Regions from separate parts of the Janthinobacterium salmonicoloratum genome, predicted to be linked through region 2. Evidence: riboswitches for the same ligand, from Rfam matches in the RefSeq annotation. Region 2 holds a riboswitch; the other holds the start of a gene.
The links. Region 2 has a riboswitch for thiamine pyrophosphate ahead of ACQ4WY_RS05730 (TonB-dependent siderophore receptor). Riboswitches for the same ligand answer to the same signal wherever they lie in the genome.
Positions count from the first base shown of each region.

Region 1: it holds a riboswitch for thiamine pyrophosphate, as region 2 does, so the genes downstream of both, thiC (phosphomethylpyrimidine synthase ThiC) here and ACQ4WY_RS05730 (TonB-dependent siderophore receptor) in region 2, are expected to answer to the same signal.

Region 1 is NZ_JBNYXV010000006.1:109,261-116,315, reverse strand. It holds gene ACQ4WY_RS23680 (hydroxymethylpyrimidine/phosphomethylpyrimidine kinase) at 1-176, opposite strand, end outside; gene ACQ4WY_RS23675 (thiazole synthase) at 176-970, opposite strand; gene thiS (sulfur carrier protein ThiS) at 1,114-1,317, opposite strand; gene thiC (phosphomethylpyrimidine synthase ThiC) at 1,338-3,251, opposite strand; TPP riboswitch at 3,331-3,446, opposite strand; gene ACQ4WY_RS23660 (hypothetical protein) at 3,531-3,785, opposite strand; gene ACQ4WY_RS23655 (response regulator) at 3,825-4,631, opposite strand; gene ACQ4WY_RS23650 (PAS domain S-box protein) at 4,660-6,903, opposite strand; gene ACQ4WY_RS23645 (Crp/Fnr family transcriptional regulator) at 6,960-7,055, opposite strand, start outside.
Region 2 is NZ_JBNYXV010000001.1:1,234,389-1,241,443, forward strand. It holds gene ACQ4WY_RS05715 (Imm26 family immunity protein) at 1-397, opposite strand, end outside; gene ACQ4WY_RS05720 (ferritin family protein) at 520-825, opposite strand; gene ACQ4WY_RS05725 (iron-containing alcohol dehydrogenase) at 968-2,125, shown strand; TPP riboswitch at 2,193-2,290, shown strand; gene ACQ4WY_RS05730 (TonB-dependent siderophore receptor) at 2,376-4,523, shown strand; gene ACQ4WY_RS05735 (AAA family ATPase) at 4,520-5,068, opposite strand; gene pnuC (nicotinamide riboside transporter PnuC) at 5,068-5,679, opposite strand; gene ACQ4WY_RS05745 (DUF2867 domain-containing protein) at 5,779-6,297, opposite strand; gene ACQ4WY_RS05750 (TetR/AcrR family transcriptional regulator) at 6,365-7,003, shown strand; gene ACQ4WY_RS05755 (hypothetical protein) at 7,044-7,055, shown strand, end outside.

The DNA.
Region 1 (7,055 bases), on a different contig from region 2:
GGCGCCACCGGTTCGACAGCAAACACGCGGTCGTTGTCCTGCACCGTCAGCGCCGTGATGACGGGCAAGGCATGTGCGCCCTGCGCCGCAATCGCCACAATATCGGCGGCGATACCGGCGCCGCCAGAAGGATCAACGCCGGCAAACACCAGCACAGTCGGACGCTGTGGCATCATCACGCCAGCCGGCCCGCCATCGGCGACGAGGGCGAAGCGGCGAATTTACGCGGCATGCGGCCCGCCAAAAACGCTTCGCGCCCGGCCCGCACGGCCAGCTTCATCGCATGCGCCATGCGCACGGGATCGCGCGCGCCGGCAATCGCCGTATTCATCAGCACGCCATCGCAACCGAGCTCCATGGCGATAGCCGCGTCCGAAGCCGTTCCCACGCCAGCATCGACGAGCACCGGCACTTTCGCCTGGTCGATGATCAGCGACAAGTTCCATGGGTTCAAGATGCCCATGCCCGAGCCGATCAGCGACGCCAGCGGCATGACGGCCACGCAGCCGATGTCTTCCAAAATCTTCGCCTGGATCGGGTCATCGCTGCAATAGACCATCACGTCAAAGCCATCCTTGACCAGCGCTTCGGCCGCGATCAGCGTTTCCGGCATGTGCGGAAATAATGTCTTTTCATCGCCCAGCACTTCCAGCTTGACCAGATTGCGTCCGCCCAGCAGTTCGCGCGCCAGTTGCAGGGTGTACACGGCATCTTTCGCGTTGTAGCAGCCGGCCGTGTTCGGCAATATCGTGTACTGGTCCGGCGGCACAACATCGAGCAGGCTGGGGGCGTTCGGATCTTGCCCGATATTCACGCGGCGGATGGCCACCGTGATGATCTGCGCCTCGGCCGCGTCCGTCGCCTCGCGCGTCTGTGGCAAGTCCTTGTACTTGCCGCTACCCACCAGCAAGCGAGATTGGTACTGCTTTCCCGCGATGGTCAGCAAGTCATTATTTGTTGCGGTATTCATGTGCTTTTCCTTAAGTTTTTAAACGTCCGAAGAAAACCGTAGCGAGCGGCGATGATTTGTGGCCGAGACGCGCAACCGTGCTTGAGCACGGTGAGCATCGCAGGCCGCAAAGCGCGACGCGCAGTAGGTTTGCCTGGACGTTTTCAGCCGCCGCCGATGGCGCGGACTATTTCAACCTGGTCTTGGGTTTGCAAGACCTGTCCCGGCCACGCCTTGCGCGGCACGACGTTGCGGTTGACGGCCAGCGCCAGCGCCTGGTTTTCCAGCGACAGCGCGGCGATCAATTGGTCCAGGGTTTGCCCGGGCGGCACCTGGTGCGGTGCGCCGTTGAGCGTGATGGATATCAATGCAGGCATCACGCTCTCCTTCAGACCTTGCGGTACAGTTCGGCGCCGTTCTTGATGAATTCGATGGCCTTGATTTCCATGCCCTGCTTGAGCGCCTTGTCTTCCGCGATGCCCATGCCGGCCGCGTATTCGCGCACTTCCTGCGTGATCTTCATCGAGCAGAAATGCGGGCCGCACATGGAGCAGAAATGCGCCACCTTGGCCGAATCCTTGGGCAAAGTTTCATCGTGGAATTCGCGCGCCTTGTCCGGGTCCAGGCCGATATTGAACTGGTCATCCCAGCGGAATTCAAAGCGGGCTTTCGACAGCGCGTTGTCGCGGATTTGCGCGCCCGGATGGCCTTTCGCCAGGTCGGCCGCATGCGCCGCGATCTTGTAGGTGATGATGCCGTCCTTCACATCGGCCTTGTTGGGCAGACCCAGGTGCTCCTTCGGCGTCACGTAGCACAACATGGCCGTGCCGTACCAGCCGATCATGGCCGCGCCGATGCCCGAGGTGATGTGGTCGTAGCCGGGTGCGATATCGGTGGTCAGCGGCCCCAGCGTGTAGAACGGCGCTTCGCCGCACTGCTCCAGCTGCAAGTCCATGTTTTCCTTGATCAATTGCATGGGCACGTGGCCCGGGCCTTCGATCATCACTTGCACGTCGTGCTTCCAGGCAACTTGCGTCAGCTCGCCCAGGGTTTTCAGTTCGCCCAGCTGCGCTTCGTCGTTGGCATCGTAGATGGAACCGGGACGCAAGCCGTCACCCAGCGAGAACGATACGTCGTACGCCTTCATGATTTCGCAGATCTCTTCGAAATGCGTGTACAGGAACGATTCCTGGTGGTGCGCCAGACACCATTTCGCCATGATGGAGCCGCCGCGCGAGACGATGCCCGTCAGGCGCTTGGCCGTCATCGGCACATAGCGCAGCAGCACGCCCGCGTGGATGGTGAAATAGTCGACGCCCTGCTCGGCCTGCTCGATCAGGGTGTCGCGGAAGATTTCCCACGTCAGATCTTCGGCCTTGCCATTGACCTTTTCCAGCGCCTGGTAGATAGGCACGGTACCGATGGGCACGGGGCTGTTGCGCACGATCCATTCGCGCGTTTCGTGGATATGTTTGCCGGTGGACAAGTCCATCACATTGTCGCCGCCCCAGCGGATGGCCCAGGTCATCTTTTCCACTTCCTCGCCTATCGACGAGGTGACGGCGGAATTGCCGATATTCGCATTGATTTTCACCAGGAAATTGCGGCCGATAATCATCGGCTCGACTTCAGGGTGGTTGATGTTGGCGGGAATAATGGCGCGGCCCCGGGCAATTTCCTCGCGCACGAATTCCGGCGTGATTTCCGCAGGAATGCTGGCGCCGAACGACTGGCCAGGGTGCTGGCGGCCCATCAGCTCTGCCAGGCGCTCGCCCATGGGACCGGAGGCTTTCAGTTCGCGCAAATACTCCTGGCGGCGCATGTTTTCGCGGATGGCTACGAATTCCATTTCCGGCGTGATGATGCCCTGGCGCGCGTAATGCATTTGCGTCACGTTCTTGCCGGCGATGGCGCGGCGCGGCTTGCGATGCAGATTAAAACGCAACTCGGCCAGCTTCGGGTCCGCCAGGCGGGCGATGCCGTAGTCGGAGGTCGGACCGGGCAATTCTTCCGTGTCGGCACGTTCCATGATCCACGGCAGGCGCGGCGTATCGAGGCCCGAGCGGATGTCGATCTGCACGTCCGGATCCGTGTAGGGGCCGGACGTATCGTAGACGTAGATCGGTGGATTCTTTTCGCCGCCGAACGACGCTTCCGTGTCGGACTGGCTGATCTCGCGCATGGGCACGCGGATATCGGGGCGGCTGCCCTGCACATAAATCTTGCGCGAATTGGGCAGCGGCGCGATAGCGGCTTCGTCGACCGTGGCGGTGGCGGAGAGGAATTTCGGGTTGGCGTTCATTTTGGCTCCTTGGCTAGACTTGTTTTAAGCCTGGAGCCAGCTAAGGAGGTTCGGCTGCGCGCACGCGGAAAAGCGGGGTGCGTTCATCCTAAAGCTTCCCTTCGCTGGCATTATCCAGATCAGGTTCGGAGGGTATTTCTCACCCGCGCTTGCACTGTGTTTCCACAGCGAAAGGCAGGACCCCTAGCGTTTGCCGCCTTGCGGCAGCGAGCCAATTATACGCGGTTCACGCCGCGTGGCCAGATGATTTCTTGCAGCTGTCGTCTTTGTGCTTCGGCGTTACTTCTTCTTGCCCCAGCGCCAGCTGGTCGGTTCGCCCTTCAGTTGGCAGATGAAAATGAGCACGGCAACGATGGCCACTTCATACACGATGTAGCCAACCAGCATGGTTTGCGGCGGGAACAGGAACGCGCCGCATGCGAACAGCGCCAGCGCGGCCAGGAACACCAGCCAGCCCTGCCAGGTAATGGGCAAGCCCCAGCCCCAGCCATAGGTCTTGGCGGGAAACCAGTAGGAGGAAGATTTGTCAGCCATGATGCTTTCCTTGTGGATATGGATAGCAGCAAGTATAAATCAGGCGCTCCGATGGCGCTCCGTGACATCGAGGCCGATGCCGCGGTAGCCGATGAAGCGGCTGCCATTGTCGAACATCGGTTCGCCGCTCACCTGCAGGTACTGCGTGCTGCCGTCGGGATTGGCGCGGCTATAGATGAAGTCGAGAAACGGTTCGCGCGCGGCGATCTTTGCGTCGAGCAAGGCGCGCTCGGCCGCGTTCCAGCGCTGCGGCTCTTCTTCGCTGCCGATGCCCAGCATTTCGGCCACGGGGCCGGAAAAGCGCGTCAGATTGCCTTGCGCATCCTGCTCCCAGTACCAGTCGGACGACAGTTCCGTGAAGCGCTGGAAGCGCGCTTCGCTTTCGCGCAGCTCCGCCGTGCGCTCTTCCACCATCTGTTCCAGCGACTTGTTGTATTCGGCCAGCTTCTGGTACAGCAAGCGCACTTCCAGCATATTGTGGATGCGCGTTTTCACTTCCACCAGGTCGAAGGGCTTGCTGACAAAGTCCTTGGCGCCGGCTTGCAGCGCGCGCAGCTTGTGGCCCGGCTGGGCCGTGATCACCAGCACGGGCAGATAGCTGCCCGCCTCGAGGTCGCGCAAGCCTTCCATCACTTCGAAGCCATCCATTTCCGGCATCTGCAAGTCGAGCAGGATCAAGTCGTAGCGGTGCTGCTGGTGCAGCGCGTGCACGGCTTGCGGGTCCATGGTGGAAGTGATGCGCGTATAGCCGGCATTGCGCAGCACCTGTTCCAGCAGCATGACGTTGGCCTCCTGGTCGTCAACGATGAGGATGCTGGCGTTCAGGATCTCGGTGGCTTGAAGCATGGCGGTATTCCTAAAATGAAGTGCTGAATTAGCGTACTGTGTGCATGTCGTCGGCCAGGCCGTGCGCGGCTGCATGGTGCAGGGCCACATCGAGCGCATCCATGAATTCGACGACCTTGATCGGCTTGGTCAGGTAGCGGAAGAAGCCCGCTTCCAGGCCCTTCTCGATATCGCGCGGCACGGCGTTGGCCGACAAGGCCATCACGGGAATATGGCTGGTGAGCGGGTCGTCGTGCAAAATATGCAGGGCGCCATAACCGCTGATGCCGGGCAGGTTGATATCCATCAAAATCACGTCCGGCTGATAGGTGCGCGCCAGGTCGATACCCAGGTGCGCATCGATGGCCGTGAGCAGTTTCAAATCGCTGCGGCGGGCGATCAATTGCTCCACCAGCGCCAGGTTGGCAGGATTGTCTTCCACGTACAGCAAGGTGCGCTGGCTTTCCTGTTTTTCCTGTACCACGGGCAAGGCTTCACCCTCTTCCAGGTGCAGTTCGGGTGCGCGCGAGGCCTTGAATTCGACCCAGAAAGTGGTGCCCAGGCCTACCGTGCTATCCACGCCAATCTGGCCACCCATCAGTTCGACCAGCTGCTTGGTGACGACCAGGCCGATGCCCGTGCCCTCTTCCGTGCTGCTTTCCTGTCCCAGGCGGTTGAATGGCTGGAACAGCTGCGCCATCTGTTCGGCATTCAGGCCGGCGCCGCTGTCGGTGACGCTGGTGCGCACCTTGTCGCCGCGCTGGCGGCAATCGACTTTCACGCTGCCACCGCTCTGGTTGTACTTGATGGCATTCGACAGCAGGTTGATCATCACCTGTTTCACGCGCGTGCGGTCGGCATGCACATAAAAAGCCTGGCCGCAGCGGGGAAAATGCATGCTGATGCCGCGCTTTTCCGCCTGCGGCGCGATCATCGCCTGGCAATCCTGCAACACATCGAGCAAGGACATCGCCTCTTCCGACATGGTGACCTTGCCCGACTCGATCATGGCCAGGTCGAGGATTTCATTGATCAAGCGCAAAAGATACCAGCCGCCCTTGAGTATCTGGTCGATCGAGCGCTGCTGCGGCAAGCTCGGCGCCGGCGTCTCGGACGCCATCAGCTGGGCAAAACCCAGCACGGCGTTCAAGGGCGTGCGCAATTCATGGCTCATGCTCGACAGAAACTCGGACTTCGCCAGATTCGCCTTTTCCGCTGCCTCGCGGGCCTTTTCCATTTCAATATTCGTGTCTTGCAACGCTTGCTCAAACTGCTTACGTTCCGTCACGTCGCGGGCGGCGGCAAACACGCCCTGCAGCTTGCGGTTGCGGTCGTGGAAGGTCGAGGCGTTGTACGACACCACCGTCTGCTTGCCGTCGCGCGCCAAGGCCGTCAGCTCGTAATTGGTTACTTTGCCTTCGCGCAACACGCGCGCGATCGCTTCCTCGGCCCGTTCCGGTTCCGTAAAATAATTCTTGCACGGCGCACCGATCAATTCGTCGCGCGTGCAGCCCGTCAGCGCTTCCATCTGCTGGTTGACGTCGCTGATGATGCCGCGCGGGTCCGTCGTCATCAGGGCGTCGATATTCGATTCGATCAGCGAGCGCGTGTAGAACTGCTGCTCGCGCAGGCGCTGGTCCAGCAACGCCTGCTCCGCCTCGACCTGCTTGCGCGCCGTGTTGTCGGTGCCGATCAGCAAATAACCGATGACCTTGCTCTGCGCGTCGCGCAGGGCCGTCACGGAGACGATGGCGGGGAAGCGGCTGCCATCCTTGCGGATGTAGGTCAGCTCATAAATGTCTTCGATGCCGCGCGTGGCCTTGAACACCAGCGCTTCCACGCCCGGTGTGATGACAGTGTCGAGTTCCGCACTGAGGGCGGCGGCGCGCGCGATGATTTCTTGCGCGTCGGAAATGCCGGCCGGCGTCAGCTTGTCGACGACATCGCTGGCTTCATAGCCGAGCATGCGTTCGGCGCCCACATTGAAAATCTGGATCACGCCTTGCGCATCGGTGGCGATGCAGGAGAAATTGGCGCTATTGAAAATCGCATCCTGCAAGGCGCCCGCCTTGAGCAGCTGGCGCGGCAGGCTGGCCGCCACCGTGCGCCGGTACAGCGCCACCAGCAGCAGCATCAGCAGGAAGACCAGCGCGTCAATGACGCATGCCGTTTCGAACGGCGCGCGCCAAGCCAGCACGCCGACGGCCAGCAGCACGACGGCGCTGAACGAAAATGCCAGCGCCATGGGCCAGCGCGATGGCGCGCGCGGGGGAGTGTTTTCGACAGATTGCATGTTAAGCCTGGGCAATGACAACGATAAGAGGGGAAATGCGGTACTCGGTACGGTGTTCAGTGCGCCTGGCGCTGGCGCACGTCCGATAGCAGGCGTGCGAATTCCTTTTTGACCACACCATAGCATTCGCATACATGGCCTTCGAGGCCGGC
Region 2 (7,055 bases):
TGCCCGGCGTATCGAAGGGGATCGATTCCTCACGGTTCAGCTTGGCAGGGTCGGCGTCCGCATAACTGGCGCGCCAGGCGCGCTGCAGGGATTCATTGCGGCGGATAAAGGCTGGCATGGGCCAGGCATCGCGGTCCCAGTGGTGGCTGTCGCCCAGCAGGGGCCAGCGCTCGTTGAGCAGGGCCATGTCGCCCGTGCGCAGGCGGCGCACGGCCTGTTCCGGCCGCAAGCCTTCCAGCTCTTCCAGCGCAGGCAAGCTGTCGCGCTTCGGCCCAAACATATATGCCAGCATGATGCGCCCGGCTGGCGCCCTGCGTGCCACCACGCCGACGGCATAACCGCCGCCCGGCAGGGGCACGGCAAACCAGCTGCCTTCTCGGTATGGTAATGATCTCATATAAAAACCCCAGGAGTACGCCGGACAGCCGCTGCTATCCGACCTTAAATTTAAGTAGGGGCACAGTCTACGCGAAGCAAGGCCAAAGTGGCGCATGGTACGCAACAACAACAAACCAATAGTTACAATATTTTCTCGTCATAGTGATACTGGGCAACAATCGGCCCCGCCTTGAACAGCGCTTCCTTCATGGCAGTATCCAGGCGCGCATCGCGGCGCCGCATCCATTCGAGCAGCATGGCCGCTTCCTTGCGGCTGGTGTCGCCCGCATGCGCGAGTACGCGGCGCAGTTCCGGGTCCGTGCACGCCTCGAAGCGCTGGCTGTTCAAATCCAGCGCCTGCAGCGCGGCGATGGTGGCGCCGATGGCGCGGTGCATGTCGAGCGCGGTGGCCGGCAGGCCCGCTTCTTCCAGTGGGACGGTGGTCATGCGCATTCCTTTTCGCGTGGTGGTGACATCGGCTGCATTCTCCACCGCGCGGACGAAAAGCTCAAGCGTCCACGACACATTTCCACCTGTTCGGCCATAATCATGGTTCAGCAACAGCCTAAACCTCAGCGGCAGGAGTCTCATGTTCAATTTCGACTTTTACAACCCGACGCAAATCCTCTTCGGCCAGGGCCAGATCGCCGCCATCACGGCGCTGATCCCGCCGCAGGCCAGAGTGCTCATGACGTATGGCGGCGGCAGCATCAAACAGAATGGCGTCTACGATGAAGTCAAGGCGGCGCTGGCCGGCCATACCTTGCTGGAATTTTCCGGCATCGAACCTAATCCCAGCTATGAAACCCTGATGCAGGCCGTGGCCATGGTGAAAAGCGAGCGCATCGATTTCCTGCTGGCCGTCGGCGGCGGTTCCGTGGTCGATGGCACCAAGTTCATCGCCGCCGCCGCCCTGCACGAGGGGGAGGCCTGGGACATCCTGGCGAAAGGCGGCAAGATCGTCGAGGCCGCCCTACCCTTCGGCACGGTCTTGACGTTACCGGCCACGGGTTCCGAAATGAATGGCTCGGCCGTGATCACGCGCAAGGCCACGCAGGAAAAGCGCTCGTTCATGAGCCGCAAGGTGTATCCGAAGTTCTCCGTGCTGGACCCGTCGAAAACGTTTACCTTGCCGCTGCGCCAGGTGGGCAACGGCGTCGTCGATGCGTTTGCGCATGTGATGGAGCAATACCTGACCTACCCCGTGAACGCGTCGGTGCAAGACCGCTTCGCCGAAGGCATACTGCTGACCCTGATCGAGGAAGGCCCGAAGGCCCTGTCGCACCCGGACGACTACGACGTGCGCGCCAACGTGATGTGGAGCGCCACCCTGGCCTTGAACGGCCTGATCGGCGTGGGCGTGCCGCAGGACTGGTCCACGCACGCCATCGGCCACGAATTGACGGCCTTGTACGAACTCGACCACGCACAAACCCTGGCCATCATCCTGCCCAGCATGCTGCGCGTGCGCAAGCAGGCCAAGCGCGCCAAGCTGCTGCAGTACGCGGCCCGCGTCTGGGGTCTCGATGGTGGCGACGAGGATGGCCGCATCGAAGCGGCCATCGCGCGCACGGAATTTTTCTTCCGCCACATGGGCGTCAAGACGCGTCTGGCCGACTACGGCCTGAATCACGCCAGCGTGGATGCCGTCGTGTCCGCCCTGGAAGCGCACGGCATGACGGCCCTGGGCGAACAGCGCGAAGTGACGCCCGCCGTCAGCCGAAAGGTGCTGGAGCTGAGTTTGTAGATTCGGCCTGCACTGTTGTAAAACGGTCAGCCGGGTGGGACAGCTGGCTGTGGTTCATGCTAAGCTGTCAGTTCGCTAGGGGTCCTGGAGCAGTCATCCGGGTGAGAGATACCCTTCGTACCTGATCTGGATAATGCCAGCGAAGGAAAGCGCAAAGTACCTCCCTCCTTTGATAGCTCCTGCGTTGGCGCCAGCCGAACAAGCAGCCTGCCGTGCTCTTTACAGAGTTGGCTTGAACCACGAGCAATCTATGTCCACACCGAATTTATCTGTTTCTGTACTGACCCTGGCCGTCCTGCACGCCTTTGCCGCGCCTGCCTTTGCCGCGAATGACACCACCGAAACCGCCGACCCGCAGGCCCAAAGCATGGCCGAAGTCGTCGTCACGGCCAGCAAGGCGCCGGCCGCCAAGCGCGCCTCCGTGGGCGGCTTTAGCGACGCGCCGCTGCTGCAGACGCCGGCATCTGTCACCGTGATTTCGCAAAAAGACATGCAGGACTTGCAAATCCGCAACCTCAGCGATGCCGTCAAGCTCGACACCAGCATCAACGACGCCTACAACGCCGTCGGCTATGCGGAACAATTTTCCATCCGCGGCTTCAAGCTCGACAACAATTCCAGCTACCGCAAGGATGGCGTGGCCATTCCTGGCGACACGCAAATTCCGCTGGAAAACAAGGAACGCATCGAAGTGCTGAAGGGCCTGGCAGGTTTGCAGGCAGGCGTGGCCGCGCCGGGTGGCGTGATCGACTTCATCGTCAAGCGCCCCACCGCAACACCGCTGCGCACCGTCACCGTGGAAACGCGCGAGCGAGGCACCTTGTACGGCGCCGTCGACCTGGGCGGCCGCCTGGAAGACACGCGCTTCGGCTACAGAGTCAACGTGGCGGCCGAGCGCCTGCGCTCTTACATCAAGGGTGCCGACGGCAACCGAAAATTCATTTCCGGCGCCTTCGACTGGCAGATTTCACCGCAAGCCCTGCTACAGCTCGATGCCGATTACCAGGACAAGGCACAAGCGACGGCACCCGGCTTCCAGTTGCTGAATAACACGACCCTGCCGACTGGCATCAGCGCCGACGCCATGCTCAACCTGCAGCCGTGGACACGCCCCGTGGAAACCGTCACCAGCAATATCGGCCTGCGTTTCCAATACGCTTTCAATGACGACTGGCACGCCACCTTGTCGGCCAACCAGCATTCGTTCAAGCGCGATGACTACACGGCCTTCCCGTATGGTTGCAGCGGGCAAGAGCTGTACCCTGGCTTCTGCGGCAATGGCGACTACGACGTGTATGACTACCGCAGCCTGGGCGAGACGAAAAAGCCGCTGAGCGCGCAAGCCATGATCCAGGGCAAGTTCGCCACCGGTACCCTGCGCCATGAATTCACCGCTGGCGTCTCGACCTTCCGCCGCAAGGACCGCGCCGGTCTGTACGTGTATGACTGGGTAGGCGTAAGCAACATCTATCAGCCGCAAATCGTCGGCACCTCACCCGGTGTCACGGGTCCCGTGCGCCTGGTGCGCAAGGATACGGAAAACTCCGCCTTCGTGCAGGATATCGTCAGCCTGGCGCCGAACTGGAAGCTGCATGGCGGCTTGCGCCATATCAATGTCGACGGCTACCAGTATGTGCTGAAAGCCGACACGGAAATCCGCGCCAAGCACGATTTCCTGTTGCCCAACGTCTCGCTGGTCTACACCCCGCTCGACAATGTGTCCGTGTATGCGGCCTACTCGCAGGGAATGGAACATGGCGGCACGGCCGACCGCAAGGCGATGAATGCCAACGAAGAGCTGACACCGAGCCGCTCGAAGCAGATCGAATTGGGCGTGAAGATGGATGTGACGCCGGACTTCATGCTGGCGGCCAGCCTGTTCCAGATCCGCAAGGGCCTGGAATTCCAGAATGCCGCCGGCTACTTCGTGCGTGAAGGCCAGGCGCAGCACCGTGGCCTGGAATTATCCGCGCAAGGCAAGGCGACCCGCGACCTGAATCTGGGCGTCTCGCTCACGGCCCTGAACAGCCAGCAATCAAACACGGGCGAAGCGTCACTCGACGGCAAGCGCGTGCCCAATGTGCCGGCCTTCAAGGCAGCCGTGCATGCGGACTACACCGTGCAGCAGGTGGCGGGCTTGAGCGTCAACGGTAGCTGGGAATATGCGGGCAAGAAAGCGTTTGAATACAACAACACGACCTTCGTGCCGTCGTACAATGTGTTCAACCTGGGCGCCGCCTACGCCACGCGCATCGCCGGCACGCGCGCCGTACTGCGCGCCGCTGTCAACAACGTGGCCGACAAGTTCTACTGGCGCGATGTGACACCGGAATCGGATGGCTATCTGTATCCCGGCGCCAGCCGCACGTTCAAAGTCTCGGCGCAGTTTGACTTTTAATTGAGGGAAGTGGCAGGCCCTGCAGCGAGCGCCTGCTGCAACAAAGGCGCCGCCTGTTCCAGGCGCGCTTCCAGACTGTCGTGCAGCACGTGGTAGACAATGCCGCGTGCATCGAGTTCCTCGAGCAGGTAGCGGTAGATCAGCTGGCGCACGGCTTCCGACTCGCGCTGCAAGCCATCGGCCACCCACGGGCTGTCGGGCGCCGTCACCAGCGTCACATCGTACTGCGTGGCATCGGCCAGCGCCGCCAGTTGCGCATCGGCGCCGTGAAAGTAATGGCGGCTGTAGACCACCGTCATCAAGGGCGTCGTATCGCAAAACAGGAAGTGACGGGCTTGCGCGGCAGCGGCCGCTTCGCGTTCGACTTGCGTGCGCGCAATACCATACTGGTCGGCCGCGACGGGCACCCTGCCCTGCGTTTCCACGAATTCCCGCAAATACTCGGGTACCCAGACGGTGCCATGGCGCTCGGCCAGGGCCGCCGCCAGGGTCGACTTGCCCGACGATTCCGCGCCCAGGATCGCCACGCGCACGCAGTTATCCATCACTTGAGGACCATGGCGCCGGGCGCGGCCGGGGCCGATTTTTTCCACGCCAGCAAGCCGATGATGGCCATCACCACGAAGAAGGCGTACAGCACGGCCGTCAGGGTCAGGCCCTTGTGCAGGTACAGCCACACATACAGCACGTCGACGATGATCCAGGCGACCCAGTTTTCCAGCTTTTTGCGCGACAGCAGGAATTGCCCCACCAGGCTGCCTGCCGTGAGGAAACCGTCCGCGTGGGGCACGTCCGTGTCCGTCGTCGTCAACAGCCCGGCAATGAGCAGGAAGCCGATCAGCCAGCCCGCGGCGCAGGCCAGCCAGCCGCGTCCATCGAGGCGCGTGACGGGCAGGGTCTTGCCGCCGCTGGCCGGATGCAGCCACTGGTACCAGCCCCAGAACGAGACGCTGATGAACAGCAGTTGCAAGGCCATGTCGCCATACAGGCGCGACTCGAAAAACACGAAACCGTAGGCGGCCGAGGAAATGATGGCGAACAGCCACGCCCAGTGATTCTGGCGGATGTTCAGCGCAACGGTTGTCAGTGCCAGGACAAAGGAAATCAGTTCAAGCGGCGTGGTGGCAAAACCCAGCAGGAGAAGCGTATCGTTCATGGGAATCGTGATGAGGCTGGTGGTGCAGTATGCAATACCGGCCATGAATAAGCAAGATTGCACACCTCTCCCCTCCGCCGCGCCCGGGCGCTTCAGCCCTCAGGCAAAACCGCTCCTTGCCGCGCGCGCCAGCGAGTTCTGCACAATCATCTTGTGAAAAGGACGTATCAGCAGGATGTACGCGCGTCCGACCCGGTTATGGCAATGCACGACGCTGGCGACAGTCACGCTGCCATACCTTCCCACCTCCTTGTTGCGCAGCACCGACAAACGGAAGTCGAGATGAGTGTCGTCTTCACCCAGGATGATTTCATCGTCGCTGCAGGAATAAATGCGGAAAATACCGATGCGCCCGTCGCGCTTGGCAGCCATCTGTTTCGCCGTCTTGATGCCAAACAGCGACACGATGGCGTCGCGCACCAGCATCAGCGCTTGCGCCCAGCCCGGCTGGCTGCCCAGCAGCTTGCGCGCCAGGCTCTCCATGTCCAGTTGCTGCGCCTGCCGATTCGGCAAGGCGACAGCATACGCGTCGGCCAGGTTGCTGCCCTGGTACAAGGGGGCGATGCTGGCGCCCGGCGGCAAGTCCACGGCGCGGACGACGATGTTCATCTCTTGCATGTGCTCTCCATGTTTTCAGTGATAACATGAGCATCATACACGACAATGTGAACAGCGATAACATCGAATGACAACATACCATCACGGCAATCTGCGCGACACCCTGGTCACCGCCGCCCTCGCTCAGTTGGCGCAGCAAAGCGACGCCGCCCTCTCGCTGCGCGAACTGGCGCGCACGGTGGGCGTATCGGTTGCCGCCGTGTACCGGCACTTCCCCAGCAAGGAAGCCTTGCTGGCCGAGGTGGCGGCGGCCGGCTTCGCCAACCTGATACAGAAATGGGAAACGCAACTGCCGGCGCCGGGCAGCCTGCCCGCCGAGCAGCGTTTTCAGCTGCTGGGCCAGCAATACATCGAATTCGCCCTGGCCGCGCCGGCCCACTACCGGCTGATGTTCGAGCACCAGGACGTGCGCCAGTTCCCCGCCCTGCAGGAAGCGGCGCAAGCGTGCTTCCAGTACGTGCTGCAGACGGCGGGCGCAGCCGTGCGCGAAGCGGGCCTCGACCCGCGCTGGGACAAGGCCGCCGCCAGCGCCGGCTGGTCGCTGGGCCACGGCTACGTGATGCTGCTCCTGAGTGGCCGCCTGGCCATGGCCGATGGTGGCGACGAGCTGTCGCCGGCCATGGTGCCGCGCTTTTTCCAGTTGCCGGTAGAGGCGCTGCGGCAGGCAGCCTTACCAAGCGAGACTAGCGCAATAAAGTCAAATTGACTCAGTGATCGGCAGGCGCCACCTTCAGGAGCTTTGGTTCATGTACAACATA